DNA from 3 places in the Thalassotalea fonticola genome. Region 1 is predicted to be linked to each of the others. Evidence: predicted binding sites of a transcription regulator. Region 1 holds the regulator's gene; each other region holds the start of a gene.

Region 1 (10,377 bases):
TGTTGGTCAAAATAACGTACAGTGATCTGACTATGCCTTGGCACTAAGCCACGCATACTCGGCACACTTAAACAACCTTCCCAGCCTTTTACTTTCTCACTCGAACAATGCAATATTTCAGGATTAATGATTGCTGTTGGTGCCATTAAGGGCGCGTCGGGATAACGTGCATTGGGTTTAGAACACATAATAAAAATGCGCACACTGTGATGAATTTGTGGCGCGGCAATACCTACACCTCCGGCTTCTGACACCGCCAACATCATTTGATTAATTAATTGCTGGCATTCATCGGCAAGTATATTTTCAACCTCAGCCGCTCTTTGTCTTAATACCGCATGGCCTAATTGAGCAATGGAATACGTACTGCTTTTAGCTTGATTCATTTTGCCTTAGTCTTAATTGTCACTTCAATATTTTTACTATCGCCCGCAAACCATTTTTGCACGTAGATAGACCCCAAAACAGGTGGCATTCCGTTTTCAGGTACCTCTTTATACCGAATACTGTTTTTATTGAGCTTTTCAAATTCGAATTTAATTACTTTCTCATCCACAACTAGTTCAACCTTTATTTAACGTATCCACTGCATTGTATAAGTGCTCGTGATCATTTGCTATATATTCAACTTATTATTAATGCTCGTAAATAAACTCTAGTGATCATAATTGTTAGTCTGTAATCGATAGAGTTTCTAATAATATTAATAGATAAATTCACATGATAATGAACTTAGAAATTATTCTCACTAACCTATAGTTGAGTAATAATGTAATACTTGCGGAAATGGAGGTGTCCATATACAAAGCGGAAGATTTCTGAATTGAAAAACCAGACCTCAAAGGGGCTGGTTTGTGCCATAACCTGCCAGTGAAGACTTGATATTATTGCTTTGTTTTTCGGTAAAAATACTCTTTTTGACCATTAGGGAACTTAAAAAAGAAGGTGTTGCCGTTGTCTGTTAAGAAAAACTTAAACTCCAGGGGTGCTGTTTCTTCAACCTCTTCCCAATCGTTTGCCTTTCTAAATAGCTCGTTAAGTTCGTTCAATTTCTTTTTAGATTTGTCGTCTTTTAATTCAGAGTAGAACTTAAAATCAATTGGTTTATGAAGGATGGTTATTAATTCAGCATTTGAGCTTAAAACCTTATAATTATAGTAACTGTGAGTACCTTCAATAGTTTTGTTTCCACTTGTCATTAATTGGGTGAATACATAAGATTCGTCATCAAAGACATAAAAACCATCTCCACACATTTTCACTTCGTAGCACTTCTTTATCTTTTTTGAATATTCATTAGATAAATCCAGTTCAGAAAGTGTTCTTTCACTGTCGTAATGCCACTCACCAATTAACTGATTTTGAGCCATCGATAAACATGGCATTATGCTTAAAAATAATAATAAATACTTCATTGATAATCATCCATGAATAGATTGTTGACGGGCTGCTGTTCGCTCTTATCTGACCTTAACTAAATCAAAGTGTTAGGTCAAATTATCGGTTCTAATATGTGCTAAGCCTTGTTCAGTCAGCCTATACAATGAGTTGTAGTATTCGTTAAAACCAACATATGAAATCAATTGTTCACTACATCCTTTGCAAGAAACAAAGTTAATACAAGTCCATCCACCTTCATGAGAATTCCCTGTTGGACCGAAGCCAAACAAGTTTTGGATATTTAGTAACTCTTCTTTTGAAAAATCTTCTTTCCAGTTCCAGGTAGCATGTAACAATGACTCGAACGGTATAATATTTTTAGCTTTGCAAACAGGGCATTTAAATTTATACGGTGCACCTTTGCCACCATCGTAAAATGGTTTTCGGTCATGTTTGGGCTGGGTGTATAACTTGATAACTTCCATTTTCTCGTAGGCTAATTTGTTAGGTGTAAAAGGTCTGCTGTTCGCTCAAAGCCGACCGTGGCGACAACTAAAAACTTGTGGTTTTACAATAACATCATGTATTGTATATTTACAAATGATTAAGGTCGCCCAGAGGCTATATTGAGAGATGATAGCTGAAGTTGTGTCTCTTTCAGTATTACGTAGTTTAAATTCAAATGAACAAGGAAAGCAGTTAAATGAAATGCCCAAGAACAGGTACTCAACTTAAAACCATTAAGGTTGGCGGTATGGAAATTGAAATATCTGAAAGCTGCGGTGGAGCATTCTTTGATAACTCTGAATTGGATAAATTTAAAGACCCTAAAAGTGTTCGTGGTTCCGCATTAGTAAAACATCTAAGACAATTCAAAAACACTTCTCTGAACGAAAAAGAGAGGATTAAATGCCCTAAGTGTGAAAATACAGTAATGATGAGACGGTATTTTAGTCCATTAAAAGTCTTAGAAATAGATGAGTGTCCTGGTTGTGCTGGTATTTGGTTAGATACCGCTGAATTAGAAAAACTTCATGAAAATCATTTAACGGAACGTGAACGAGCTTTACTTAGAATTGAAATGAAGAACGATATCTATATACCCAATATTGACGCTCCTCTTCATAGAATTATGCGAAATGGTGAAAATCGGTTAGCATCAGTTTTTGAGATGGCTACTTATATTATTGATGATTATTAGAATAGTCGGCTTTGAGCGATAACCCGCCATTCAGTATTGTGTTTTAATTTAATATTGAAGCTATCATTTTAGCCTGTTCTTCTTGTACAGGCTTTTACTTTTATAGGAAGCTGCTACATGGATTTAAAGAGTGTTTTAACCGATGGCGTAAGTGATTTTTACAGTGAAAAATATCAATCAGCATTAGATAAGTTTGTATACTTCTTTGACAATACCTCTGAGAGTAGTGAATGGGCGGGAGTTAGATTATCATTTGGTTTATCTACATGGGGTGAGCTTGCTAAGGTATACCCTGACGCAAAAGATAAGCTGGTAGCAAGAAAAAATATAGCTTTAAAAGAGTATAATTCTGATCCCACAAAGGAAAAGTTTAAAACCTTTGCAAGTATTTGTAGATACTTAGGTTTAGGTAATGAAGTCCTAGACATTTTTTATCAATATCACTTATCAAACAAGCAATATGCCCAACTAACTTTTGACCCTACGTATGAATACTTGATAGAGGCTGAAAGGTATTCTATTTGTGCTGAGTACATAGATTATTCAAAAAAATATGAGCATGTTTTTTATGTGTTTGGAAGAACTGACAAAGTACCTTTAGAAATTAAGTTATCTCATTTAAAAAAAGCGCTAATTCCATTATTCAAAATATTGAATTTAAACCCCGACTCCGAAATATACGCAAAATATACTCAAAAATTAGTAAAAGATTTAAATAAACATGATATACAAAGCCTATATGTCGAAATCATTAATGGCTAAATTGGTTCGTTCAATACTTCCGTTCATGGCACAAACCTGCCGGATGAAGTCACCTTAAAACTGGAGGAGATCCCATCCAAAAGCATGATGGGATGACGGAGTGTTTTTCTAATATCGAATGGTGGCTCATGGCACTGAAGGGACGGATCGAGGTGCAAACTTGGGCATTGGTTGCTTTACTCAATAGCCTGCATGGGAGCATATAAGGGCCTTGAACCAAATTTCACATTTCATTTTTTTAAACCTCTCAATGATGCCTATTGGTTAGTGCTATGTAACTCTACTCACCGTTATCGCGCTTATAAGCTCACCCAACATAAAGTATTTTTACTGTCAGCTCCTATTTCACATAGACCATCCATATAAAGTCAAATATAACAATACTTTATAAACATTCCTACTTTGCATAGTTGGGAATTGACTTAAATATGCAATTTCCCCCCTCTGGACAAAATATCAATTGGAACTGGAAACCACACACACAAATTAGTATTTAAAAATAATAAGTTGCGTTTAATTTATAGCTGTATATACTGACAGTACAATGTACTGTACAGAAAAACAGGTTACTCAAAAATAATATGCGCCCACTTACCAATAGACAGCAACAAATATTTGATCTCATTAAAGAAAAGATAGCCGATACCGGAATGCCACCTACGCGTGCTGAAATTGCTGACTTCTTTGGTTTTAAGTCGGCGAATGCGGCTGAAGAGCATTTAAAGGCTCTCGCTAAAAAAGGCTTTATCGAAATGTTGCCAGGTACTTCTCGTGGCATTCGTTTAGCCGAAGAGCATATTGAAGAAGAAGGTTTACCATTAATTGGCCGAGTTGCCGCCGGTGAACCAATATTGGCGCAAGAGCATGTTGAAGAGCATTACAAAATAGATGGCAACCTGTTTCATCCTGCCGCTGATTACCTATTACGGGTAAATGGCGAGAGCATGAAGGATATTGGTATTTTAGACGGTGATTTATTAGCGGTGCATCAAACAACTGATATTCAAAATGGGCAAGTTGTTGTTGCTCGAGTTGAAGATGATGTCACCGTAAAGCGCTATAAACGTGACGGTAATGTGGTTTATTTACATGCTGAAAATGAAGATTTTTCACCTATCGTTGTTGATTTAGCCAACCAACATTTCAATATTGAAGGTCTAGCTGTTGGTGTTATTCGTAGTGCTGACTGGATGTAGTCTATAGCGACTTTACCAGTACAAAAAACGAACTACAAAAAGGCTGAATTATTTATTTAATTTAGCCTTTTTCTTTTGCCTGCACCCCTTTAATTTCGCCTAACCCATTCAAATTTAGTAGTATTTGCTCTACAGATTTCTCATTAAAAAAATTAACTTTTTTCTAACAAAGCACTAGACCTTGTTTAAAAATTAAGTAATTCTAGAGTGGATAATATACAAATATTACACTGTAGACTCCCTACCCCATTCATCGATGTAGGTTTTTTACGTAACACAATAATAAAAATAAATTACGGAAATTAGAGACATCGAATAAAGATGTATCTTGTCCTTATTTCTGTATTTTCTAGGCTAATAAAGCAGAGGAGATGTCGAGTGAAGAGACGTAACCTGGGTTGGCTGTTGTTGGGAAGTTTAATTTCCAGTTCAGCTTGGGCAGATATGCAACTGAATATGACAAAAGGGGTGACAGATGTCAGCCAAAATGTCTATGAACTGCATATGTTGGTAATGTGGATTTGTACGGTAATTGGTGTCGTTGTTTTTGGCGCTATGTTCTGGTCAATGATATTCCATCGAAAGTCCAAAGGGGCAAAACCTGCCACATTTCATGAAAGCACCAAAGTAGAAATTCTTTGGACCGCGATTCCAATTTTAATCCTTATCGGTATGGCATGGCCTGCGACCACTACATTAATTAATATGGAAGATAACAGTAATTCTGATATCACCGTTCAGGTTACTGGTTCACAATGGAAATGGCATTACAAATATTTTGATCAAGATATTGAGTTTTACAGTGTTTTGTCTACACCTAAATCACAATTTGATAACCGTGAAGGTGACAATGGCGAAAAGTGGTCAAATGAAAATTATCTTTTAGAAGTAGATAAGCCATTAGTAATCCCAGTAAACCGCAAAGTTCGTTTCTTGATCACTTCCGATGATGTAATCCATTCGTGGTGGGTACCAGCATTTGCAGTTAAACAAGATGCTAACCCAGGTTTCATCAATGAAGCTTGGACACTTGTAAATGAACCAGGTATTTATCGCGGCCAGTGTGCTGAGCTTTGTGGTAAAGATCATGGTTACATGCCGATAGTTGTTGATGTTCGCTCGGAAGTTGATTACGAGCTTTGGATTAATGAGCAAAAAATTGCCATGACTAAAGCCGCGGAAGCAGAAGCACAATCGCTTACCGCTAAACTTCCTATGGAAGAATTAATGACACTGGGTGAACAAACTTATGCCGCGCACTGTGCTGCATGTCACCAACCTACAGGTATGGGTTTACCTCCTGCATTCCCTGCTCTTAAAGGCAGCGAAATGGCAACAAGTGCAGATAAACTTGGCGATCACATTAATGTAGTTTTCAATGGCCGTTCTGGTACAGGTATGCAAGGTTATGGCAAGCAATTATCACTTAAAGAAATTGCTGCCGTTGTAACTTATGAGCGTAACGCCTGGGATAACAACACAGGCCAAGCAGTACAACCTGCCGATGTTAAGGCTGCAGTTTCAGGTAATGATGGCGCATCGATTTCTGACGCGGCACCTGCTGCAGCGGTTGAAGAAGCAGTAGCCGTTGAGACAGCAGAAGTTAGTTTAGACGACTTATCTATGGATGAGTTGATGAGCAAAGGTGAAGCAGTATACAACACCAGTTGTGCCGCTTGTCACCAAGCTTCAGGCGCTGGTATGCCACCAGCATTCCCAGCCTTAAAAGGTAGCCCCATTGCCACTGGCGATGTTAATGCACACATTAGCATGGTAGCCGATGGTAAAGCAGGTACTGCCATGATGGGCTTTGCTGCACAGTTATCTCCACAAGAGATGGCCGCAGTAATTACTTATGAACGTAACGCCTGGGGCAATAGCACCGGTGATATGGTTCAAGCTAAAGATGTAGCCAAATAAGGGGGAATGATTATGACAACAGCAACAGACACACTAGATCATCATGAAGACGATCATCATGATCATAAAATGACTGGCATTAAGCGCTGGTTATACACAACAAACCACAAAGATATTGGTACCCTTTATCTATGGTTCTCATTCATTATGCTGCTTACGGGCGGCGCAATGGCCATGGTAATACGGGCCGAGCTATTTCAGCCCGGCCTACAAATAATAGAACCAGACTTTTTTAACCAAATGACCACAGTGCATGGTTTGATCATGGTATTTGGCGCCATCATGCCAGCCTTTACCGGTTTGGCTAACTGGATGTTACCTATGATGATTGGTGCTCCAGATATGGCACTGCCTCGTTTGAATAACTGGTCATTCTGGATATTACCATTTGCCTTTGGCATTTTATTGTCTTCATTGTTTATGGAAGGTGGCGGACCTAACTTTGGTTGGACGTTCTACGCACCTCTATCGACAACGTATTCAAATGGTAGTACTGCGTTCTTCGTATTTGCTGTTCATATTATGGGGATCTCGTCAATTATGGGGGCAATCAACATTGTTGTTACCATTATGAACTTGCGTGCTCCAGGTATGACTTACATGAAAATGCCATTATTTGTGTGGACCTTTTTCATTACTGCCTACCTATTAATTGCCGTTATGCCGGTGCTCGCGGGTACCGTAACTATGGTATTAACCGACACCTACTTTGGTACAGATTTCTTTAATGCTGCCGGTGGTGGTGACCCGGTAATGTTCCAGCATATTTTCTGGTTCTTCGGCCACCCTGAAGTTTACATCATGATATTGCCAGCCTTTGGTATTGTTTCAACCATTATTCCTGCGTTTGCACGTAAGAAATTATTTGGTTACAGCTCTATGGTTTACGCAACATCATCGATTGCCTTCCTGTCATTTATTGTATGGGCGCATCACATGTTTACCACAGGTATGCCGCTTGCTGGTGAATTGTTCTTTATGTACTGCACCATGTTAATTGCCGTGCCAACAGGGGTTAAAGTATTTAACTGGGTAGCAACAATGTGGAAAGGGTCTATGACCTTTGAAACACCGATGTTGTTCTCAATTGCGTTTGTGATTTTATTTACTATTGGTGGCTTCTCTGGATTGATGTTGGCGATGACGCCGGTAGATTTTCAATATCATGATACTTACTTTGTAGTAGCGCATTTCCATTACGTATTGGTTACCGGCTCATTGTTCTCTATTTATGCCGGAGCATATTACTGGTTACCTAAATGGACAGGCAACATGTACAACGAGAAGTTAGGTAAATTCCATTTCTGGTGTTCACTAATTTCAGTAAACTTATTGTTCTTCCCTATGCATTTCTTAGGCCTTGCTGGTATGCCACGTCGTATTCCAGATTACGCCCTACAATTTGCTGACTTTAACAAGTGGGTGAGCATTGGTGGTTTTGCCTTTGGTTTGTCACAACTAATATTCTTAGTGTTGGTGATCAAATGTATTCGTGGCGGTGAGAAAGCGCCGGCGAAACCTTGGGATGGTGCAGAAGGCTTAGAGTGGGAAGTTCCATCTCCTGCGCCTTATCACACATTCTCAACACCACCGGAAATTAAGTAATAGGGAAAACACATGACTAAAGATCAGGCACAGCCAATGAACAAAAAAGTGAAAAAAGGAGTAACGAAACTTGTTGTTACTGTATTTGCTATGTTCGCTTTTGGCTTTGCTTTGGTACCTTTATACGATGTGTTTTGTGATATCACTGGGTTAAACGGTAAAACAGCAAACACTGCTGCAACCGTTAATGAAGATGGCATAGACACTTCAAGAACAATTCGAGTTCAATTTATAAGTCGTACTGCAAAAGGTGCGCCTTGGCAATTTAAGCCAGAAATGAACTCTATTGATGTTCACCCAGGGGAAATGAAATTTGTAAAATATTACGCTAAAAATGAATCAGGTCGAGATGGTGTTGCGCAAGCAGTACCATCTGTTTCACCAGGTCAGGCAGCTAATTATTTTCAAAAAATTGAATGTTTTTGCTTTAATCAGCAACCATTACAAGCAAATGAAGATGCCTGGTTACCACTGCAATTTTATGTGGATCCAGAACTGCCAGAACATATCACTGAGCTAACCTTGTCATATACCTTGTATGACATTACAGCGAGTGAAACTTCGACCGAAGTTGCAGAATAACGCGTAGGGGAAAACTAATGACAACAACAAAAGATTATGAAAGTTATTACGTACCAGATCAAAGTAAATGGCCAATTGTTGGCGCCGTTGCTTTATTTTTAATCGCAGTTGGTGCGGGTAATTATGTGGCTAACCTAGATACCGGCGAGGGTATTGGTGGTTGGGTGTTACTGGCCGGAATCGCCTTGGTTATATACATGTGTTTTGGTTGGTTTAGCAATGTAATAAACGAATCAATGAGTGGTAAATACAGTGCGCAAATGGATAATTCATTTCGCCAGGGGATGAGCTGGTTTATATTTTCTGAAGTAATGTTTTTTGCTGCATTCTTTGGCGCCTTGTTTTACGCACGAATGATCAGTGTGCCTTGGCTTGGCGGTGCTGGTAATAACTTAGAAACATTCCAAGTATTATGGCCTGAATTTCATGCTGCATGGCCATTAACGACTACGCCAGATGGCACGACTACCGAAGCCATGGGTTGGAGCGGCTTACCGCTGTATAACACAATTTTGCTAATGACCTCATCAGTTACGGCTCACTTTGCGCATGTTGCTTTAGAGCAAAACAAGCGTGGTGCATTGAAAGTCTGGTTGGGGATCACCGTTTTACTCGGTTTAGCGTTTTTAGTGCTTCAAGTTGAAGAATATATTCATGCTTATTCATCGATGGGATTAACCCTGGCAAGTGGTATTTATGGTAATACCTTCTTTATGCTCACCGGTTTCCACGGCATGCACGTTACCTTAGGTACCATCATGTTAATTGTGATGTTCTGCCGTGTATTAAAAGGTCACTTTACCCCTGACAACCATTTTGCTTTCCAAGCGGCTAGCTGGTATTGGCATTTTGTCGATGTGGTATGGGTACTACTGTTTTTATTCGTTTATATACTGTAGTAACTTAATAAAAAACCGCGCTTAACAATTGGCGCGGTTTTTTAATTTTATCGATCTAGAAATAGATCCTGAAACAAGTTCAGGACGACACTGGTGTGTTGGTTGAGTTCAGGACGACACTGGTGTGTTGGTTGAGTTCAGGACGACACTGGTGTGTTGGTTGAGTTCAGGACGGTTGATAATCGAACGCTAATATGGTCTTGGGTTTGGAGTTATTAATCCTGTTGCAATACCAATAAGCAAGATAAACACAATAATGGCTGAGAGCATAACTCTGCGGCCAATATATTTAGACATAGGTGGTTGTGCTGATGAGTTTTTATTCATTACCACCATCGCTCGAAACAAGTTGTAAATCATAAACGCTAAAAAAACAGCGATGAAAATTTTATAAACCAATGTTTTGCCCTTATTTTTATTAATGTTGTAGTGGCTAATTCATGAATACTAAATCTGTTAAAACCTCAGAGCTGCCCTCTTATTTAGCTTCATGGAGCTTGCCATGGGTTATCTTTACCTTGCTTGTATTTGCTGGATTAATCAAGCTAAGTCTTTGGCAGTTTGAACGCAGCGCTGAAAAACAACAACGTTTGAGTAATATTGCAGTATTAAGCCAGCAACAAGCTTTGGATCTTAATGTTGTATTAACTGACACCAATATTAATGCAGGTTCAATTAACGACATCCCTGTGGCGCTAGCAGGAACATTTAATAACCAATATAAGTTCCTACTCGATAACCAAACCCATAAAGGGAAATTAGGTTATCGAGTGCTGCAAGTATTTCATGATATTCGTTCAAAAAAATCAGTATTGGTTAATCTAGGCTGGGT
Region 2 (10,377 bases), 1.9 Mb from region 1:
ATGTGGGCAATAAAAACATCTTCTTTGCCATTTTCGTCAGTAGTTGCATAGCGAAACATTCCAGTTTCGTGGGCAGTTGTATCATCATGAAAGCGTTTTGAAAGTTTAAACTGTAGTGCTACCGTCACCTTTCCAGCTTTAGTGTCATCAAAACCTTGTTGCCAACGCTTCATTGCAGTGGCAATTGGGTAGCTGGTATTTGAAAAACCACTTACCAGTACAGCATCATCATGATATGCCGCTTGATAAGCATCAAAATCGCCGGCCATAACAGCACGTTCCATTTCAGCCCAGGCAGAATCTAGTTCAGCTAGAGTGTTTTCATTGGCAAAGGCTGATGTTGTTAAACAAAATACAAACAGCAAAGCTCGGATAATAAATGTCATTGTTGTTCCTAAAAGCACGTTTTAAATTTATTTATCGAATAGGTTATTTTTGGCTTTGTTTTACTAATCGTAAGCCTTGCCTTGAAAAGCGGCTAAACCCCCTAGTTAATAAAAACCCAGCAAATACAGCAACAATTAACATAACGCGGAAGAGTTCAAATTGTGAGTATATCTGTCCCTGCATGGTATCTATAACTTGGTCTTTTACTAGGTTTAGACGAATATAACCAATAAGTTTGTCAGTACGAATCTCTTTGATGAATGGCACATATAATTCGCTCTTATCAATACTACTTTGCTCATTACCTACTAAGGTATTGATGGACGAACTATGTTCAGATTCAGCAATAGTTTGTCCTTGTGCGTCATATAACCTTGCTTCGGTAACTAAGTCTGAATCAGCAAGTGATTGCACAAATGCTTGTAATTGTTTTTTATTTTTTGTTGCTAACAGCACTTCGCTAGTATTTACTGCTTGCTCAAGATATTGCTTGGCAACAGTATTAAAATGACTCTCAAGTAACTCTTCAGAATCATCTACGCCCATTACCGATAAATTTAAGATCATCAGTAAAAGAATGATTGCCACGCCAATTTGCAGTAGCTTGTTATATATGGATGTTACTTTTGGATATATTATTTCGTTTAGGTCTGTCATCTTTAAAAAAGGTCTAAGAAATAGTAGAAATCTATATACACTATAGTGGGTTATTTGCGATTATAGAATCAATTTTTAAGCACTAATACCAATTTCATTAATAAAGTGTTCTACTTTTTCATGAGATAAAATGGATAAATACAAGGCATGAAATTTAATATGTAGTTATTCTACTTATAAATTTTATAACGCAGTAGTTATTCATTTTAGCCATTAAAAATGAGCAGTTAATTAGTGAACTTGGTATATATATTAAGTAGTAACAACATGACTTTGCCAACTTCAATCGAATTAACAACTTGCACTCTTGCACAACATTTATCTGACAAAATTACCAGCGTATCAGCCCAGTTACCAATTCAGTTTCAGCTGAAAAATTCAGAGCTATTAATTGGTAATAATGAAAGTTTATCAAGCGATGTCGTAGAGTTAGTCGTTTTTGGCGATCTTGCACTTGCACATTTTACTGAGATATTAAGTTTAACCAATCAAATAGACTGTACATTAACAGCAATCAATACCCGAGCGGATAAAACCAGCTATCGCTTTAACTTAAGCAAGGAAAGTTTAAACGCCAAAGCATCAATAGATGAATACGCCTTAGCAAACAACTTTGAGTTCGCTTTATTTACCAATGCGCCAAGTTTATCAGAGCCTGGTCTATTAGTTATGGATATGGACTCAACCACAATTAAAATTGAGTGTATAGATGAAATAGCGAAACTTGCTGGTGTTGGTGAACACGTAAGTGCGGTAACAGAACGTGCCATGTTGGGTGAGTTAGACTTTGCCGAAAGTTTACGTGAACGCGTTGGTACGTTAGCTGGTGCCCCTGAAAGTATTTTGGCCGAAGTAGGAAAAAATTTACCTTTAATGCATGGCCTTGAGGTATTAATCAAAGAGCTGCATAAACATAATTGGAAAGTAGCGGTAGCTTCTGGCGGTTTTACCTACTTTACTGAAATATTAAAAAGCCAGTTAAACCTTGATGCTACCCAAGCAAACGTTTTAGAAATAATAGACGGCAAGCTAACGGGTAAAGTTATTGGTGGTATCACCGATGCACAAGTTAAAGCAGACACCCTAAATCGTCTCGCACAAGAATATAATATTTCTAATCAGCAAACGGTAGCAATGGGAGACGGCGCTAATGATTTAGTGATGATGAGCGCGGCAAATTTAGGTGTAGCATTTGAAGCTAAACCAGTTGTACTTCAACAAGCTAAAACGAGTATTAACTTTTCAGGCTTAGACTGTTTACTGCACTGGTTAAAATAAAGCGGTAAAAATAAAAAAATTCGCAATATTTAAATTCTGGTTGGTAACAAGTTACATAATTTACTTGCCAGAATTTTTTCTTACCAATATACTGTATATTCATACATACCTACAAGTCGGTTAAATTAAATCGTGGCGACAACTAAAATAAAAACAGCATTTGTTTGTAACGACTGCGGCGCTGACTTTCATCGTTGGATGGGCCAATGTTCAGAATGTAAAGCATGGAACACCCTAGCTGAAATCAAAATTTCGGCCAGTAAAGCCAAAAGTGCAAGCAGTAATCGCTCTGCTGTTTCAGGTTATGCAGGGGTAAGTGGTGGTGGTTCAAAGAAAATAAATGAAGTTGAAGCTACAGAAGCCGAGAAACAACTCACCGGCATTGGTGAACTCGACCGCGTTTTATGCGGTGGTGTCACAACCGGCTCAGTTAATATTATCTCAGGCGATCCAGGCGCGGGTAAAACTACATTATTATCAGATTTAGTTGCTCGTATGTCACAAACAACAGCTTCACTTTACTGTACTGCAGAAGAGTCATTGTCGCAGTTTAAAAACAGAGTAGATCGCCTAAAACTTGATTATAACGAAGATAATCTTTATTTGCTGTCTGAAACCAGTGTTGAGGCGATCATTGAAGAGCTGGAAGCAAAACAAATAAAATTTGCGGTTATTGACTCTATTCAAGCTGTTGTTACCGACAATGCGAATGGCAGCCCAGGCTCACCGTCACAAGTGAAAAGCGCCGCACAGGCGTTAACGCAATACTGTAAACAAAACAACGTAACCATGTTTCTTATTGCCCATGTAAACAAAAACAATGAAATAGCCGGCCCGCAAACCTTAGTACACATTGTGGACGCTTTACTGCATATCGATACCAATGATGGGCAAATACGTACTTTACGAGCTAATAAAAATCGTTTTGGTGATATAGATACCGTCGGAATTTTTAAAATGTGTGAACGCGGTATGCTCAGTGTTGATAACCCAAGTGAAATCTTTTTATCTGGTTCAAGTACTGAGTCACCTGGTTCAACCATTACCTGTATTCGCAAAGGTAACCGCAACCTGCTATTAGAGATCCAGTGTCTCACCACAGAGACCGAAGCAGAGTTTCCACAACGCGTTTGCGTTGGCCTGAATATGAATCGTATTAAAATGTTGACCGGCATTTTACGCAAACACACTAAAACAAAAATCTATCATGATACATTTTTTAATATCGTTGGCGGCTTAAAAATAGACGAGTCTGAAACTTGCATAGACTTAGCTTTAGTTACCGCCTTGTTAAGCAGTCTTAACGAGTTTGTGGTACCAAGAAAAACCTGCATTATGGGAGAACTTAGTTTAAATGGCGATGTTCGCCCGATAGACAGTGGTGTACCTCGTGTTAAGGAAGCCGCACAGCATGGCTTTACTGAGATATTTATCCCTTATCGTAATTACCATAAATCGATGGAGGGATTAGGTGCAAAAGTTACTGCGGTTAAAACTATTCATGAACTAATTGAGTTAATAAAGTAAACCGACTTGGATAGCTAACTCATTGATTTAAAAATAGTATCAAGCACTCATTATTCAGTGTTCAGGTTAAGTAAAATATAGGCTTACAAATTAACTGCCTATTAAATGTATAAATGTAGAATATAACTTCGACACAGCAGGGCTATACAGTTACACTACTCGACAATTTTTTATCGTTACTCCCTAGTGAACATGTATATATTTTCAGCTTTAAAACACTCTTGTCTTATGGTTTGCACCATTGCCTTATCTTCTGTATTTTCGGTGTCAGCGCAAGTACCATTTACCGTTGATTCTTCCTCAAAATTGACCATTGAGCGAATTTATTCAGCGCCATCTTTAAATGGCCCGACATCGAAACAGCTAAAATATTCTCCCGATGGCAGCAATGTTACGTATTTAAAAGCAAAAGAAACGGATAATAACCGCTTCGACCTTTGGCAATATAATATTGCCGCTAATACTCATGAGTTGTTAGTAGACTCCGATAGCATATTTTCTGGCAAGGAAGAGTTAAGCGATGAAGAAAAAGCCCGCCGTGAACGCCAAAGAGTCTATGGCAGCGGTATCATAGAATACGTTTTATCTAATGATGGCAAAAATATACTATTCCCAATAAATGGCGATCTTTATTTATTCTCATTAGCAACAAAAAAATCTCGTCGTTTAACGTTAGATCAAGCTTATGAAACAGATATAAAATTCTCGCCTAAAGATCGTTATGTTTCGTTTATTAAAGAGCAAAACATTCACATTATCGATTTAAAGAATAATACTCAAATTCAACTCACTGAAGATGGAGGCGGTACCATTAAAAATGGTATGGCCGAATTTGTTGCTCAAGAAGAAATGGACCGAATGACCGGTTATTGGTGGTCACCCAATGAAAAACATATCGCATTTTTACAAATAGATGAAAAAACTGTAAAAACGGCGATTCGCAATGAAATTTATGCCGAAGAAGTAAAGCTTTTTGAACAACGCTACCCGGCAACAGGCACTAATAACGTTGAAGTTTCTTTGCGTAGTATAAAGTTAAATAATGAAAAAATTACGACTTATAACCTAGGTAAAAACAAAGATATATATATTGCTCGAGTTAATTGGCTACCGGATTCAAAAACGATCAGCTATCAATTACAAGATAGAGCTCAGCAATCGCTAAAACTGAATTTTCAGGGCCTAACGGCTCGTCGAGCTCGCACTATCATTGAAGAAAAGTCTGCTAACTGGATTAACCTTAATGACGATTTACGCTTTCTTAAAAACTCAAATCAGTTTATTTGGGCTTCGGAGAGAGACGGTTATAAGCACCTATATTTATATAACTATCAGGGCGAGTTAGTGTACCAGTTAACTAAAGGTGATTGGGTAGTTGATAGGTTAGTAACTGTAGATGAACAAAAAAACTGGTTATATTTTACTGGCCGTGCCGATACGCCTATTGAAAAGCATTTATATAAAGTAACGCTTGATGGTAAGTCACCAGAGCATGTAACTCGTATTTCCAAACGTAGCGGTTTTCATAAAGTTGCATTCGCAAATGACAAACAAACTTATTTAGATGATTTTTCTAATATAGCTACCCCACCACAATTAAGTTTGCATAAAGCTAATGGACAAAGAGTAACCTATTTAATGGAAAATAAACTCGATGCTACTCATCCTGTTTTTCCATTTCAACCTACCTTGGTACAACCTAAGTTCGGTTCGATTAAAGCTGAAGACGGTCAAATCGACTTATATTACAAATTATATACACCGAAAAATTTAGCGCCGGGTAAACGCTACCCAGTTATTGTTAATGTTTATGGCGGTCCACACGCACAAAAGGTGACTAATACTTGGGAAGGCGCAAGCATGACCCAATATATGGTAGATAATGGTTATGTGGTTTTTCAACTCGATAATCGCGGTTCAAACTATCGTGGTACAGCGTTTGAGTTTGCTATTTATAAGGAGCTTGGCAAGGTTGAATTAGATGACCAAATAAGTGGCGTAAACTACCTGCATACTTTACCGTATGTCGATAAGGAGCGTATTGGCATTTTTGGTCATAGCTACGGCGGCTATATGGCGTTAATGGCACTATTTAAAGCGGGTGATTACTTTACTGCAGGTGTTAGTGGCGCACCGGTTACAGACTGGATGTTGTATGACACTCATTATACTGAGCGCTATTTAAGTCACCCTGAAACAAATAAAGTGGGTTATGAAGCAAGCTCAGTATTTCCATACGTACAGCAGTTTGATGACAAGAATAATTCATTGTTTTTATACCACGGTATGGCCGACGACAATGTATTGTTCACCAATACCACCAAGCTTATCAAAACATTACAAGATGAGAATAAAATTTTTGAGTTAATGACCTACCCTGGCAGCAAACACAGTATGCGTGGTAAAAAAGTTAAAACGCATCTGAATTATTCAATAATGAATTTCTTTGATCGTAAGTTGAAACAGTAAAAACAAACGGCAAGAAACGAGAGGCGAGAAACGAAGAACAATGAGTCCCCTCTTTCCATTACCTGCGCTCGTTTCAGGATCTGCACATTAAAAGCAGATCCTGACCTCCGTCAGGTAGGAATTTAGAAAATCAGGAAGGAAACAAGAAAGTCAGAAAGCTAGAAACAGTAGTTTTGCTCTTCGTCTCTCGTTTCTATTCGCCCTTCAAATCAGTAATCAAGGTTTTAAGCCAGCGCTCTTCTGAGATAAATTGCCAAGCCCAATCTTTATATTTATCGCCAATGCCATTGGCGATTATCTCGCCGCTGTCAGCACCTTCTTGTACAGCGGCATCTACTTTATTTACTGAATATTCAACCATTTCGATAAAATCCATTAACCCTTTCATATCAGTTAAAGAGCCATGTCCCGGAATAATTTTTACATCTGGTGGGAATTTATTGCTTAAACTCTTAATGTTGGCTAAATATCCCTTTACTGAGCCACCAGCATTTAAATCAATATACGGAAAACGCCCTTGAAAGAGTAGATCGCCCATATGCAAAACATTTGCCTTTTTAAAATACACCACAGAATCACCATCGGTATGGCCATTTGGCAAATGCATCACTTGAATCTCTTCACCGCCTAAATAGATGGTTACGCCGTGTTCATATGTAACAACAGGTAAATCTACACCTGACTTTTTATTATCCTCGTTCACTCGTTTACGTACATTACTATGAGCGAATATTGGTGCTTCTTTACCAAAGTGGCCATTAGAGCCAGTATGGTCACCATGATAGTGAGTATTAACTATGTATTTTAACGGCGCTGATTTAATACTTTTCATGGCCGCTTCAATCTTAGCCGCTAACGGGGCAAATTGATCATCAATCAGTACTAGACCTTCGTTTGTTGCTAACACGCCAATATTACCACCAGAGCCAGTAAGCATGTAAACACCGCCAGCGACAGGTTGAGCTTTAATTTCAACGGTTGAAAAGTCTCTGGCTGCATGCGAAGGTAAAGCCAAGCTAAAAAGTAAGGCAATTAACAAGGATATTTTTTTCATAGTGTGATCTTATTTAATATTGAATGACAGCTCTAAATATGGTCATAAAACATAAAAAAATCAAAAATAAGCTGTTATTTATATAATAAAAATAACATCTTACAACGGTAAGCTTAATTGTGGAGAGTAAACAACGGCTTGCTTTTCTGGCGCAAAACCAACAGTTAAACCTATCAGCCGTATTTTTTTACCATTTCCTCTGGCAACAGCCTCTTCAAGTAAGGGTTTAAATAGCTCAACATCCAAACTACTTTGGCTTTGCTCTACCGTTGTTTGGCTAAAGTCAGCAAATTTAACTTTGATCCCTTGTTTAACAATATCCAAATTCTCAACTTTGGCGAGTCGTATTAAAAACTTAGGTAGTAAGCCTTCAACAACTTCCAGGCAGCCATTAACTTGTTGAATATCTTCATTAAGCGTTGTTTCAATCGCCAATGACTTTCTAATTCTACTGGTCTCTACTTCTCGAGTATCGATACCAAAAGCGCGTTTAAATATAACAGGGCCAAATTTTCCCATTAATTTTTCCATTGTAGCTGTATCAGTTTTTCTAACATCGGCGCAGGTATATAAACCATAGGCATTTAATTTTTCTAGTGTTTTTGGTCCGACTCCGGGTATTTTTTTTAAATCTAATGTTTCAACAAATTCATTTACTTTATCTGGGGGCACTACGCATTGACCGTTGGGCTTGTTTTCATCAGAGGCAATTTTGGCGATAAATTTATTTGGCGCAACACCAGCTGAGGCAGTCAAGTTAAGCTCTTGATAAATTTCGATTCTAATTTTTTCAGCAATCAAAGTTGCACTACCATTACACTCAGTGCAATCGGTTACATCAAGGTATGCTTCATCTAATGACAGCGGCTCAATTTTATCAGTATAACGAGAAAAAATTTCTCTAATATGGCTTGATGCTTCTTTATAAGCTGACATGCGACCGGGCACAAGTTCAAGATGGGGACATAATTGTAATGCCCGCCCTACAGGCATAGCTGAACGTACACCATAATCACGGGCAAGATAATTACAGGTTGCAGTTACGCTACGCGGGCCTTTACCAGCAATTGCAATTGGAATATTAGCCAAGGCAGGATTATCACGCATTTCAACGGCAGCAAAAAAACAATCCATGTCTATATGAATAATTTTACGCATACCTTCTCCTTAAACGAAACACTGTATATAAATACAGTTTACGTAAAGTTACGTACCGATGCAATAAATATTCTGTTAAGCTTCATACCTTAATCAAAAGTGTAGATAAAGATGTATCAATATATAAAGCTGCTCGCCAAACGGCCACAAAGAACCTTTTTTAACGAATTCAGTGTTGAATTTGAACAAAAAGCTATTCGTGCTAAACAGATAACTCAGTTCAGAGCGCTTTACCATCTCGAGCAAACAATAGACCTCCCCATCAGTTTTGCATTTATTGCCGGTTTTAATGCGCTGTTAAAAACATTTTCACATAAACACTTTGCCTTTTCACCGCTGGGGTTAATACATTTAAAAAGTGAATTTGATAAAACACTTGAGATAGACTTTCAACAAAGTTTTAAAATTATCAATAAAGTCAGGCAAGATCGTCGCCACCCCATGGGGAAGATAATCGTCATAGAAACACTGTTTTATCAAAATGAACGTTGCTGTTTGATCAACAAGAATACTTTTTTGAAAAAGCTTAAATCTGATAAAAGAGAACGAATGAGTAAACAGCAATCGTTTGTTGGTGATACTAATTTCATCTTGAACCACGCTAAGGCACTTGCATACGCTAAAGTGAGTAATGATTTTAATCCCATTCATATTAATAACAAATTAGCCAAACTTTTCGGTTTGCCTAATGCCATTATGCATGGTGTTTATTTAGCACACTTGGTTCTAATTGAAAAAAACATTGAAACCAACAAAGTAAAATTCGACTTTAAGAAGCCCTGTGTTTTGCCTTGTGCCATTGGAATATTTTCAGAGGGTAATGAACATCAAGTATTTTCTGGCAACGAACAATTGCATTTAAGCATCAAAGTATTTGACTAAAATATACTTACTGTTCAGTGATGGATGGTGAGTAGAAGGTCAAATTCGCATTAATTAATAGATCATTAATGCCCTGTACATTGAGCAAATAAATTTTTCTTCGTACTATTTCAACCAACCCTTGATTAGCAAATTCATTTAATACCACATTTACTCTAGGCCTGGTTACATCAGCCAGATTTGCAAGTTGCTGCTGGGTGATGGTGAGCATAGGTGTTACGCCATTAATATCGACTTGTTTCGATGCAACATCTAATAATGCAAAAGCAACTTTTATTGGGATTGAAAATTTTTGGTTTAAAATACCTTTTTGAACAAGTGGCAATGTATTCTGTTTCAAGATAGAAAACATTAATTTATATATCTCAGGTTGAGTACTCGCTAATTCGAGCATATGGGTATCGGTTACTTTTAAAAACGTGGTGTCTTGTAAAAAATCTGCATTTATCGATTCTTGCAAACGATAATCCATCAACTTGCCATAATAAAGAAAATCGCCCTTGCCAAGTAATTTATAGGTGAAATGATCAAAATCAGAGGTGCGAATAGAAATAATCACACTGCCCTCTAATAAATAAAATAGTCCGTCATTAGTTAAATCAGAAGTTAAGTGATAGTAACCTTGCTGACGCTTTACTATCATCCCTGCTTGCACAATAGTTTGTTTAAATTCGTCACTTAAATCGCATGGCCAACACACTTCATTTAATAACTCTGCGATTTTTAAATTTGATATAGACAATTAATTACACTCTCAAACAATAAACATTAAGTTAACACCTACAAATGTCCCCATGGGAACAAAACTAGATCGTAACCTGTTTAATAATAGCTGCATCAAAACACAACTCAATGTTTTTAAACAGCTACTTTCAATTGCCTTGTACAACATTGAGCTACTTTATAAAATTAGTTTTAAAAGGAACTAGCGATGAAAGTAAGAAATGTAAGTAAATTAGCCGCTT
Region 3 (10,377 bases), 1.5 Mb from region 1:
TTCTGGCTAGCCTGTGGCGCTAAACTAATACGTTGAAAGCCTTTCAACTCTTTAACTGGTCGAGTTACTTCGCTGTAGTTATCGTTAATGTATAACTGTACAACCTCGTCACCAGCAACCTTACTGGTATTCGTTACGGTTATAGAAACCTTAGCTTGCCCTGAAGTATCAATAGACGATTTATCTAACGTTATATCTGAATATTCAAACGAGCTGTAACTTAAGCCGAAGCCAAATTCAAATAAATTTTTAGTTGGTAAGTCGACGTAGCTTTTGAAGTAAGTAGATGGTTTATGATTATAAATTGATTGAATATGGCCTGCACTGTAGGGCACAGATATAGGCATTTTTGCACTAGGATTTACTTTTCCATATAGGATTTCAGCAACGGCTTGGCCACCAAAGCTACCAGGTTCCCATGCTTCTATTATGGCAGCTACATTTTCAACTAACCAAGGTTCAGAAATTGGCCGACCATTAATTAAAACAACTATTACAGGCTTGCCGGCACTATGAATAGCTTGTATTAACTCTAGCTGTTTACCGTATAAATCCAGCTCGGCCCGAGCAACATTTTCACCTGAGGTTTTGCCTTCATTGTCAAAACGAAGTGGATTTTCACCAACAACAACAATGCTTACATCGGCCGTTTTAGCACGTTTAACGGCTTCACTGATGTGTTGTTCAGATAAGACTTTTACTTGATTACCTACATCTAAGTAATCAATGTTAACCTCTTTTGAACTTACTTGTTGCAGCCCTTCGACTATGGTTGTTACATTTTCTTCAGGTTGCGGTAATGACCAATCGCCTAAAATAGTATGAGCATTCGCATTAGGGCCGGTTACAAAAATGTTTTTAATATTTTTTAATGGCAAAATATTATGATCGTTTTTTAATAAAACTATCGAGTCGCGTGCCATCGCTAAAGACGTTTTTTGATGTTCTGGATTAAAATTCACTGTTTCAGCTAACGATTCATCAACAAATGGTTGTTCGAATAAACCTAGTCGAAACTTAGCTACAAGGATAGCTTTAACAGAATCATTGAGTTGCTCTTGGGTTAAACGACCATCTGCAACTAATTCAAATATCGCTTTCGCAAACTGCGGACCATGCATATTCATGTCCATGCCAGCTTCAATACTCAATTTAACCGCCTCATTTTGGTTTTTAGCAACGCGATGAAGGCTGTGCAATCGATCAACATCTAACCAGTCACTAACCACAAAACCAGAAAATTTCCACTCCTCGCGTAATACGTCGTTCAATAAAAACTTGCTACCATGGGATGGTTGACCGTTTACTTCATTGTGCGCTGCCATAAAGGTGAATACACCAGCATCTACTGCGGCTTTAAAAGGAGGGAAGTAATCTTGTCGTAGTGTTCGTTCAGATACATCAAGCGGGGCAATATTTAAGCCATTGATAGAGTCACCACCACCGACAAAATGTTTTGCGTTAGCGATAACTTTTTCTGGGCCGATAAAATCATCTTGCTGCAAACCTTCTATAGTCGCCACACCCATTTTGGTAACAAGATATGGGTCTTCACCAAATGTCTCCCCCACTCTGCCCCAACGAGGGTCACGAACGATGTCAATATTAGGAGTGAACGTCCAATGTGAGCCATTAGCTCGCATTTCTTTAGCCGTTTCGGTCGACGACTTTTTAACTAGCTTAGTATTAAATGAACTCGCCGCACTTATCGGCGATGGATAAACAGTCGCGCCGCTTACCAAAGCGTTACCATGAATTGCATCTATACCTATAATTAACGGAATTGCTAACCGCGAATTCATCGCATATTGCTGCAATTGATTTGCTTCTTGCGCATCTACTACATGCAAATATGAACCAATTTCACCATTTTCTGTCATCTTAATCAGGTCATCGTTATTCAGACCGGGATAAAAACCATGGGCGTCAGAGTTTATTAACTGCTCTGGTGACAATTTCTCTTCAGACTCTGCAATATGCTTTAAACCAACAAATTGACTCATCTGCCCAGCTTTTTCGGCTAATGTCATTCGTTCTAGTAAATCTGCCGCTCTTTGCTCAGCTGATAACTTAGAGTCTTTATATGGCAACGTCTCTGACTCTGCAGTACAGCCGAAAGCCAAGCACGTTGTTATGGTTAAAATTGATAATACAAAAGGTAATTTCATAAGAGTTTTTCTTTTATTTTAAGTAATGTCATTAAATACCTTATTGACAACGGTGTCAATAAGGTATTTAATGTTTGCACGTTCTTTACAATTAATTTTGCATTTCATTCACACTAGGGAATCAAATGGTACATTGGAGTTTGAATTGAGTAATATAACAAAAGCACTGCGTAATAAAAGTCGCCCCCTCATATTAGGGATCACGTCTTGTGTGGCACTATTTAGCCAGATAAGTGCAGTACAGGCTGCTGAAGCACAAAAGCGTAATATAATCTATGTTTTAACAGACGATCAACGCTATGATGAATTAGGCATTCTAAACCCGATCCTTGACACACCGAACATGGATAAACTTGCTAATGAAGGTGTGCATTTTAAGAACGCGTTCGTGACCACTGCGCTTTGCTCTCCAAGTCGTGCATCAATTTTAACCGGACAATACATGCATAACCACGGGGTTGTTGATAATAATAAGCCGCCACGTGAAGGAACCATTTTCTTTCCTCAATATTTACAAGAACAAGGTTATCAAACTGCATTTGTTGGAAAATGGCACATGGGTGAAGATGCTGGTCATGGTGCAAATGATGCGCCTCAACCAGGTTTCGATTACTGGTTAAGTTTTCCTGGACAAGGAATTTATTACCCGAAAAAGAAACCAAATGGCAAACCTTATACCTTTAATGTTAATGGCAAACGGGTGCCACAAACGAAGTACATTACAGATGAGTTAACTGATTACACAATTGATTGGCTAGATAATGTCGATCAAGAAAAACCTTTTATGGTTTATTTGTCACATAAAGCGGTTCACTCAAATTTTGCGCCGGCAAAACGTCATGAAAACCAATATGAAAAAGATGAATTACCTGTACCACAAAGCCAAGCTGATACGCCCGAAAACCGAAAAGGCAAGCCAATGTGGGTACAAAACCAACGTAATAGTTGGCATGGCGTTGACTTTCCTTACCATAGTTCTTTAGACGTTCAGTCTTATAAAAAACAATACCATCGTGCACTTTCGGCAGTTGATGATAGCCTAGGGCGTATTCTCGTATGGTTAGATGAAAATAATCTTACAGACAGCACTACAGTGATTTTAATGGGTGACAATGGCTTTATGTTTGGCGAACACGGCTTAATCGATAAACGTAATGCTTATGAAGAATCTATGCGTGTACCGTTACTTGCCTATGCACCAGGTTATTTAGAAGCTGGTAAAGTAGTAGAAGAAATGGTGGCTAACATTGATATTGCACCAACATTATTAGATATGGCCGGCGTTAAAGCACCTGAGCATTTTGATGGACAAAGCTTCTTAAATATTGCCCAAGGCAAAGCTGAAGGCAAGTGGCGTAACGATTTCTTATATGAATATTACTGGGAATTTAATTACCCTTCTACACCAACAACATTTGCTCTACGTTCAGATGATTATAAATTAATTCAATATCACGGCATTTGGGATACTGAAGAGTTATACGACTTAAAAAATGATCCTCGTGAAATGAACAATTTAATTAACGATGAAAAATACTTACCAGTAATTGTTGAAATGCGTAAAAAATTATTTGACCGATTAGCTAATAATCAAGGTGAACACACGGTGCCATTTACGGAAAAATTCAGCTCTGGTGCAGTATATCGTGAAGGCTCTCGTTCAAAAGCGGCTGAGTTTCCAAAGCAATGGGAAAAAAGTGAGACGGATGAAGGATTACGCTCTTTTATGAAACACGATAAAAAGAAAATAAAAGCAGATTAACCCATTAAAAAAGCTCTCCCCAGCATCAAAGGTCTGCATTAATCGCAGGCCTTTTTATTTTATAATTACATCGTTATCAATTGATAATATTGTAATTAAAGATATATAATAAACTCGAAGTGGTATTGACTAGCAAAACAAAGCAAGGGAAATCCCCTATTATTTGTTTCCGAGGCAGATAACGGAATCAAAAAAAGCTTAAGTTATTTATTTTATAATAAAAACATGTGAGTAAAGATGAAATCTACAATAAAAGACGTTGCTAGTTTAGCTGGTGTTTCAGTAAAAACCGTGTCTCGGGTTATTAATAATGAACCTAATGTGCGCCCGGCTATGCAAGATAAAGTTAATAAAGCCGTTGCTGAATTAAACTTTAAAAGAAACCCTTTAGCGCGAGGCCTGCGCGGCCAAAACTCTTTTATTCTAACGTTGCTTTACTCAAATCCAAATCCAAGTTATGTTTTAGAATTGCAAAATGGTGCTATTGAGCAGGCCAATAATGATGGCTACAATTTGCAAATATTACCTTGTGATCATACCAATGAAAATTTAATCGATAATATTGAATCAATAATAACTCACTCCAGTCAGGATGGTTTCCTGTTAACTCATCCTTTATGTGACAACGAAGACATCATTGCCTTATTAGACAAAAATAATATACCTTTTGTCAGAATTTCACCTTTTCACCAAGAACATTCATCGCCGTATGTTTTATCCGATGATAAGCAAGCCGCTTATGAAATTACTAAATACTTAATTTCATTAGGACATACTGATATTGCAATAATAAAAGGCCACCCTGATTTTGGGGCAACGCATAAACGTTATGAAGGCTATTTAGAAGCAATGAATGAGATGAATATAAACGTTGATGATGCATTAGTTAAGCAAGGGCAATTTACCTTTGAATCAGGCGAAGTTTGCGCAAGACAATTACTTACCCAAGATCATAAACCTTCGGCTATATTTGCCAGTAATGACTATATGGCAGCAGCGGTATTAAAAATAGCGGCACAGATGCATATTAATATTCCGGCTAATTTATCGGTAGTTGGTTATGATGACGCTCCTGTGTCTCGACAAATTTGGCCTTCATTAACTACAGTTAAACAGCCTATTTATGATATTGCCAAGCACGCAGTGCAAAAACTTATTCGCCATATTAAAAAGCAAGAATTTGATGATGTGCAAAGTAAATTTCAATGTAAGTTGGTGTTAAGAAACTCAACCAGCCCTAAACTTTAGTCATTTCGAATAAAATTCAAATGTAGGTAGTATCGACAACATTTAACTGTATAAATACACAGTTAAATGTTATTGTCAAAATAGTCGTTTGCATAATGGAATTTTGATGAAACTTTACATTGCCGAAAAGCCAAGCCTTGGTCGCGCCATTGCTGATGCCTTACCTAAACCTCATAAAAAACAAAAAGGCTTTATTGAAGTAGGTAATGGCGATGTCGTTAGTTGGTGTATTGGACATATTCTTGAGCAAGTAGAGCCCGACGCCTACGATGAAAAATATAAAAAATGGGATATGCAGCACTTACCCATTATCCCTGCAATTTGGCAGTTAAAGCCGAAACCCCAAACCCGCTCACAACTCACAGTTCTTAGAAAGCTGGTCAAGCAATGCGATGTCATTGTACACGCCGGAGATCCCGACCGCGAAGGACAATTACTGGTTGATGAAGTCATAGATCACTTAAAAGTAAGCAAAACTAAAAAGGCCAAGATAGAGCGTTTACTTATTAGTGATTTAAACCTAGCGGCAGTTAAGCGGGCTTTAAATACACTAAAACCAAATAAAGAATTTATTCCCCTATCGATTTCTGCTCTAGCTCGATCAAGAGCCGACTGGCTTTACGGTATCAATTTAACCAGAGCCTTCACCATACAAGGGCAAAAATCCGGTTATCAAGGCGTCTTGTCAGTGGGCCGGGTGCAAACGCCAATATTAGGGTTAGTGGTAGCCCGTGATAATGAAATTGACAATTTTGTGAGTAAACCTTTTTATCAAGTACTAGCTAATATTAAAACACAAGACGGTGAAACATTTAAGGCAAAGTGGCAACCAAGCGCAGCCTGTCAGCCTTATATGGATGATGAAAACAGAGTACTGGTTAAAGCGCTTGCTGAAAATGTGGTAGCGAGAATTAACAACAAACCAGCAGTGGTAAGTGATATTAAAACAGAGCAAAAAAAGCAATTTGCACCGTTACCCTATAATTTATCGGCCTTACAAATAGACGCGGCAAAAGCATTCTCAATGAATGCAAAATTGGTACTCGATATTTGTCAGGGATTATATGAAAAACACAAACTTATCACTTACCCTCGCTCTGACAGTCGCTTCTTACCCAAAGAGCAATTAATGCAAGCGCCGCAAATTATTGGTATGTTAACACAGTCAACATTGCCTTTTTCCGAGCATGCAAAAAACGCAGATAAGAGCGTAGTCAGTAAGGCTTGGAATGATAAAAAGGTAACCGCGCACCATGCAATTATTCCAACAGAAAAATCAGCCAACAATATTAACTTAAACTCTTTTGAAAAGAATATTTATCAGCTGATTGTGCGTCAATACTTAGCACAGTTTTTTCCAGCGTTTACCTATGAACAAACTAAACTTTCATTAGATATTAGTGGCGGAGTTTTTAAGGTTAATTGTAAAAACCCTTTGCAGCAAGGTTGGAAGGTTTTATTCAAAAAATCTTCTTCAGAAACATTTAGCAATAGACAAATTACCTCTAATGAACAAGAAGAACAAAGATTACCGGCGCTCAACAAAGGCGATATTTTGCATTGCCAAAAAGGAGAGCTTGTTGAAAAAAATACTCAGCCGCCACAAAACTTTACCGATGCCACACTACTACAAGCGATGACCGGAATTGCTCGCTATGTTACCGATACAGAAATAAAGAAAATATTAAAAGATACAGATGGTTTAGGCACCGAGGCAACCCGCGCAGGTATTATTGAGTTGTTATTTAAGCGTGGATTTTTACAGCGCCAAGGTAAGCAAATAAAAGCGACATTAGTCGGAAAATCTTTAATCGATGCCTTACCGGCAATGGCAACAAGCCCAGATATGACAGCTCAATGGGAGGCTACACTAAATGCGATCTGCGAGCAAAAAAGTAACTATCAAAGCTTCATGTCACCTTTAGTGTCTGTAATAGAAAGTATGGTTAGCCAGGCAAGCAACTTATCGTTCAGTGAGTTGCCAAAAGGCAAGCCTGTTAATGGTTTTAAAAAGAAGCGCTTTAACCGTAAAAAGAAACTCGCTAAAACGGTTTAACTGGCAAGGTGTTTCTAGAAAAGGTTTGCTTGAGCACCACTGTTGATTCAATAGTGGCGATGAAGTCTAAACTGCCTAATGATTTTTTAACAAAGCTTTCATAGTCCTCTAAATCTTCGGCAATAATTTTCAACAGGTAATCATAAGCGCCGGTAACTACGGAGCACTCTAGAACTTGTTCTAGGTTTGCGACATTTTGTTCAAATTGATCAGCCAACTTATCTGAATTAGCACTTAAACGTACAAAGGCATATACCAATACGTTTAAATTAAGAGCTTGCCTGTTAATCAACGCTTGATAACCTTCGATCACTCCAGCTTGCTCCAATTTTTTGACTCTTCTTAAACAAGGGGTATCAGACAAGCTAACCTCCTGTGCAAGTTCTGACATTGATATACGGCCATTGCGTTGTAGCTTTTCGACTATCACTTTATCTTTTTTATCTAAAATCACTACAAAACCTCGAATAAATTAGTTGAATTTATCGAAATAGTAACATTTTTTATCTAATCTCACCATTCAAGCAATATATACAGCAGAATTATAGCGAATTACTGCTTTATCATTCTGCTAGCATTAACATAATTAGTCATGCAACACAGGATAAGAATGTGACCGCAAACTCCCAAGCATTTGATCACTGGATCAGAACCAGCTTTTGTGATTTAAACACTGAACTAGAACACCTTTATTGGCAGCAAGATGATAAAGCAAATGTCATGAATATTGGCGATGATCTTAAGCAGCAACTTGAAACGGAAGGGCGTTCTTTAATATTGCCATTACTCGATGAAGGTAATACTGATAACGGTTTTGATAATGCTTTTGATTTATTAGGTAACGTTGGCCTTTATATGGCGGCTTGTCGACGTCATGAGATCACCGAGCCATCAAGAGAGCAATCGTCTCCTTTAATTGAAGCTTCTGCTCTTGCCATGCATATTGGCGCTTCAATTGGCGTTACGCCGCGATTTGCCACTGCACATTTAACCACTCATAACAAAGCATTCAACGGCAACTACAAACGCTTTACTCATTTAGAAGATGAAAAGGTGTTTATCGATTACAACACCAAAGCAATTCTAGCGTATAAACGCGCTGCTGATGCGTTAATTAAAATTCAGCCCTTGGGTATTTCACACCCTATCACGGCTGATTTATTAACTTCTGCCAAACAAGGCCTAAAAGATGTAATTGACTCAAATAAATTGTTATTTGAAAAACTCGATACAGATCGTTTCTTTAATTGCGTGCGCCCATATTACAAACCATACAGAGTGGGTAAAGAAGTGTATCGTGGTGCCAATGCTGGGGACTTTGCTGGTATTAATGTTATAGATTTACAGCTTGGTCTTTGTTTTGCTAATGAGCCTTCATATTCGCAAATGTTAGTTGATAAGTTTTTATATATGATGCCTGAAGATCAGCTGATACTTCGTGACTGCATGCGTCGTACCAGCATAATGGATGACTTTTTAGACGCCAGTGCTTGTCATAAACAAGCATGGTATCAAGAAAATTTAAGCTTGTTCTTAGACGTGTGTAAACTGCATGGCACAACTGCGATACAGCACCATAATCAATTGGTTGAACGGTATATCACAAAGCCATCAACTGAAATAGCCCAGCAACACATGGAAAAAATTACCGCCAGCGGTCCACCATTGCATGTATTATTAGACTCATTAGAAAAGCTTCGTGACAGAAGGGCAGCGCATCAACGTGATGATATTCGTACGCGTTATGCTGATATTGAAACACTTAAAAATAGTATTGTGGAATCAACATGAGCCAGTTTAAAAATGATTTTTTACTAGCAGACAGTAACTACCTATTAAACCATTCTGTAGGTCGACCTTTAGTAACTCTTGAGCAAGCCTTCAAAGACAGTTTCTTAACGCCATGGCAAAACTGTGGTACTGAGCCATGGGGAAGTTGGCTGGAAGTGATAAACAATTTTCAATTAGCATTGTCTTCATTGTTTAATGCACCGGTTGAGCAGTTTTGCCCACAAGTAAATTTATCAAGTAGCTTAACAAAAATTGTAATGTCACTGGCATCTTTAAATAAGCCTAACATTACTATTTTAATGAGCGAAATTGACTTTCCCAGTATGGGCTTTGCATTGCAAAAAGCGTTACCAGAAAGCGCTGAAATTAAGTTTATTGATAAAACATTAGACATTACCGATGCCAATCTTTGGCAGCAGCATTTAAGCAAAGACGTTGATTTAGTATTCGTTTCAAATGCCTATTCCAACACAGGTCAGTTAGCGCCTGTTAATGAAGTAATATCACTTGCAAACGAACTAGGCATAATATCGGTATTAGATATTGCTCAATCTGCAGGAGTAATACCGTTAAACCTAGAAAATATCCGCCCAAGTTTCATGATTGGCTCTAGCGTTAAATGGTTATGTGGTGGCCCGGGTGCAGCTTATTTATGGGTAAACCCAGAAATCATTGAACAGTGCCAGCCTAAAGATGTTGGCTGGTTTTCCCATGAAAATCCATTTGAGTTTGATATTCATAATTTTAATTATAATCAATCAGCAATGAAATTTTGGGGTGGTACACCATCTATTACACCGTTTGCCTTGGCAAGCCATTCTATAGCTTACTTTGCCAATTTAGGAGCCGAAGTAGTAAGAGATCATAACCAAGCTATGATCGACTTAATTGTTGATGAGTTTGATACTGAAGTGAAATCCCCCCGAGATAAAGATAGCCGCAGCGGCACTGTGATTTTAGACTTTAAAAATAAGCAAACAGCAATTATGACCGCGTTGGCTAAAGCCAACATAAGCGTGGATGCGCGACATTTAGGTATGCGAGTATCGGCCCATATTTATAATGGTGCTGAAGATATCCAACACTTTATTGATGTTGTTAAGCAAAATTATTAACGAGTAGATTGCGATTTCGGCTCGAACAATTATACTCGAGCCAACAATTGTACATTACTCTTCCACTTCACCGGTTCCTATATTTTCCTGCTGTTCAAGCTCTAATTTTGCCCGTTCCGCTTTCGAAATATATTTAGGTTTATTAGACTTATTCAGCTTGGCTTTTGAGCGTTTAAGCTGGGCTTTCAATGTTGATTTTACTTTCTTTTTACGGTTCATGACTTATCTAATTAATTA

What was found. The regulator LexA, encoded in region 1, represses DNA repair genes until DNA is damaged. The targets are predictions, from matches to a motif close to TACTGTATNNNNATACAGTA.
Region 2: the regulator LexA is predicted to act here: its motif matches at 8,550-8,569, upstream of dinB (DNA polymerase IV).
Region 3: the regulator LexA is predicted to act here: its motif matches at 5,223-5,242, upstream of RI844_RS09490 (DNA topoisomerase III).

Annotation. Positions count from the first base shown of each region.
Region 1 covers NZ_CP136600.1:3,846,968-3,857,344, reverse strand. Annotated here, with positions in the region: gene def (peptide deformylase) at 1-386, opposite strand, end outside; gene RI844_RS15720 (hypothetical protein) at 885-1,415, opposite strand; gene RI844_RS15715 (hypothetical protein) at 1,488-1,865, opposite strand; gene RI844_RS15710 (TFIIB-type zinc ribbon-containing protein) at 2,084-2,581, shown strand; gene RI844_RS15705 (hypothetical protein) at 2,699-3,343, shown strand; gene lexA (transcriptional repressor LexA) at 3,925-4,539, shown strand; gene coxB (cytochrome c oxidase subunit II) at 4,918-6,459, shown strand; gene ctaD (cytochrome c oxidase subunit I) at 6,529-8,064, shown strand; gene RI844_RS15685 (cytochrome c oxidase assembly protein) at 8,077-8,646, shown strand; gene RI844_RS15680 (cytochrome c oxidase subunit 3) at 8,664-9,545, shown strand; gene RI844_RS15675 (DUF2909 domain-containing protein) at 9,735-9,944, opposite strand; gene RI844_RS15670 (SURF1 family protein) at 9,986-10,377, shown strand, end outside.
Region 2 covers NZ_CP136600.1:1,936,806-1,947,182, forward strand. Annotated here, with positions in the region: gene RI844_RS07820 (YybH family protein) at 1-386, opposite strand, end outside; gene RI844_RS07825 (AhpA/YtjB family protein) at 430-1,044, opposite strand; gene serB (phosphoserine phosphatase SerB) at 1,312-2,322, shown strand; gene radA (DNA repair protein RadA) at 2,452-3,849, shown strand; gene RI844_RS07840 (S9 family peptidase) at 4,078-6,318, shown strand; gene RI844_RS07845 (MBL fold metallo-hydrolase) at 6,512-7,372, opposite strand; gene dinB (DNA polymerase IV) at 7,472-8,530, opposite strand; gene RI844_RS07855 (MaoC/PaaZ C-terminal domain-containing protein) at 8,642-9,412, shown strand; gene RI844_RS07860 (Crp/Fnr family transcriptional regulator) at 9,420-10,154, opposite strand; gene RI844_RS07865 (metal-dependent hydrolase family protein) at 10,344-10,377, shown strand, end outside.
Region 3 covers NZ_CP136600.1:2,323,647-2,334,023, forward strand. Annotated here, with positions in the region: gene RI844_RS09475 (glycoside hydrolase family 3 N-terminal domain-containing protein) at 1-2,168, opposite strand, end outside; gene RI844_RS09480 (sulfatase family protein) at 2,314-3,930, shown strand; gene RI844_RS09485 (LacI family DNA-binding transcriptional regulator) at 4,168-5,178, shown strand; gene RI844_RS09490 (DNA topoisomerase III) at 5,285-7,234, shown strand; gene RI844_RS09495 (Lrp/AsnC family transcriptional regulator) at 7,221-7,685, opposite strand; gene RI844_RS09500 (PrnB family protein) at 7,847-9,025, shown strand; gene RI844_RS09505 (aminotransferase class V-fold PLP-dependent enzyme) at 9,022-10,140, shown strand; gene RI844_RS09510 (DUF2986 domain-containing protein) at 10,195-10,359, opposite strand; gene RI844_RS09515 (DUF3541 domain-containing protein) at 10,375-10,377, opposite strand, start outside.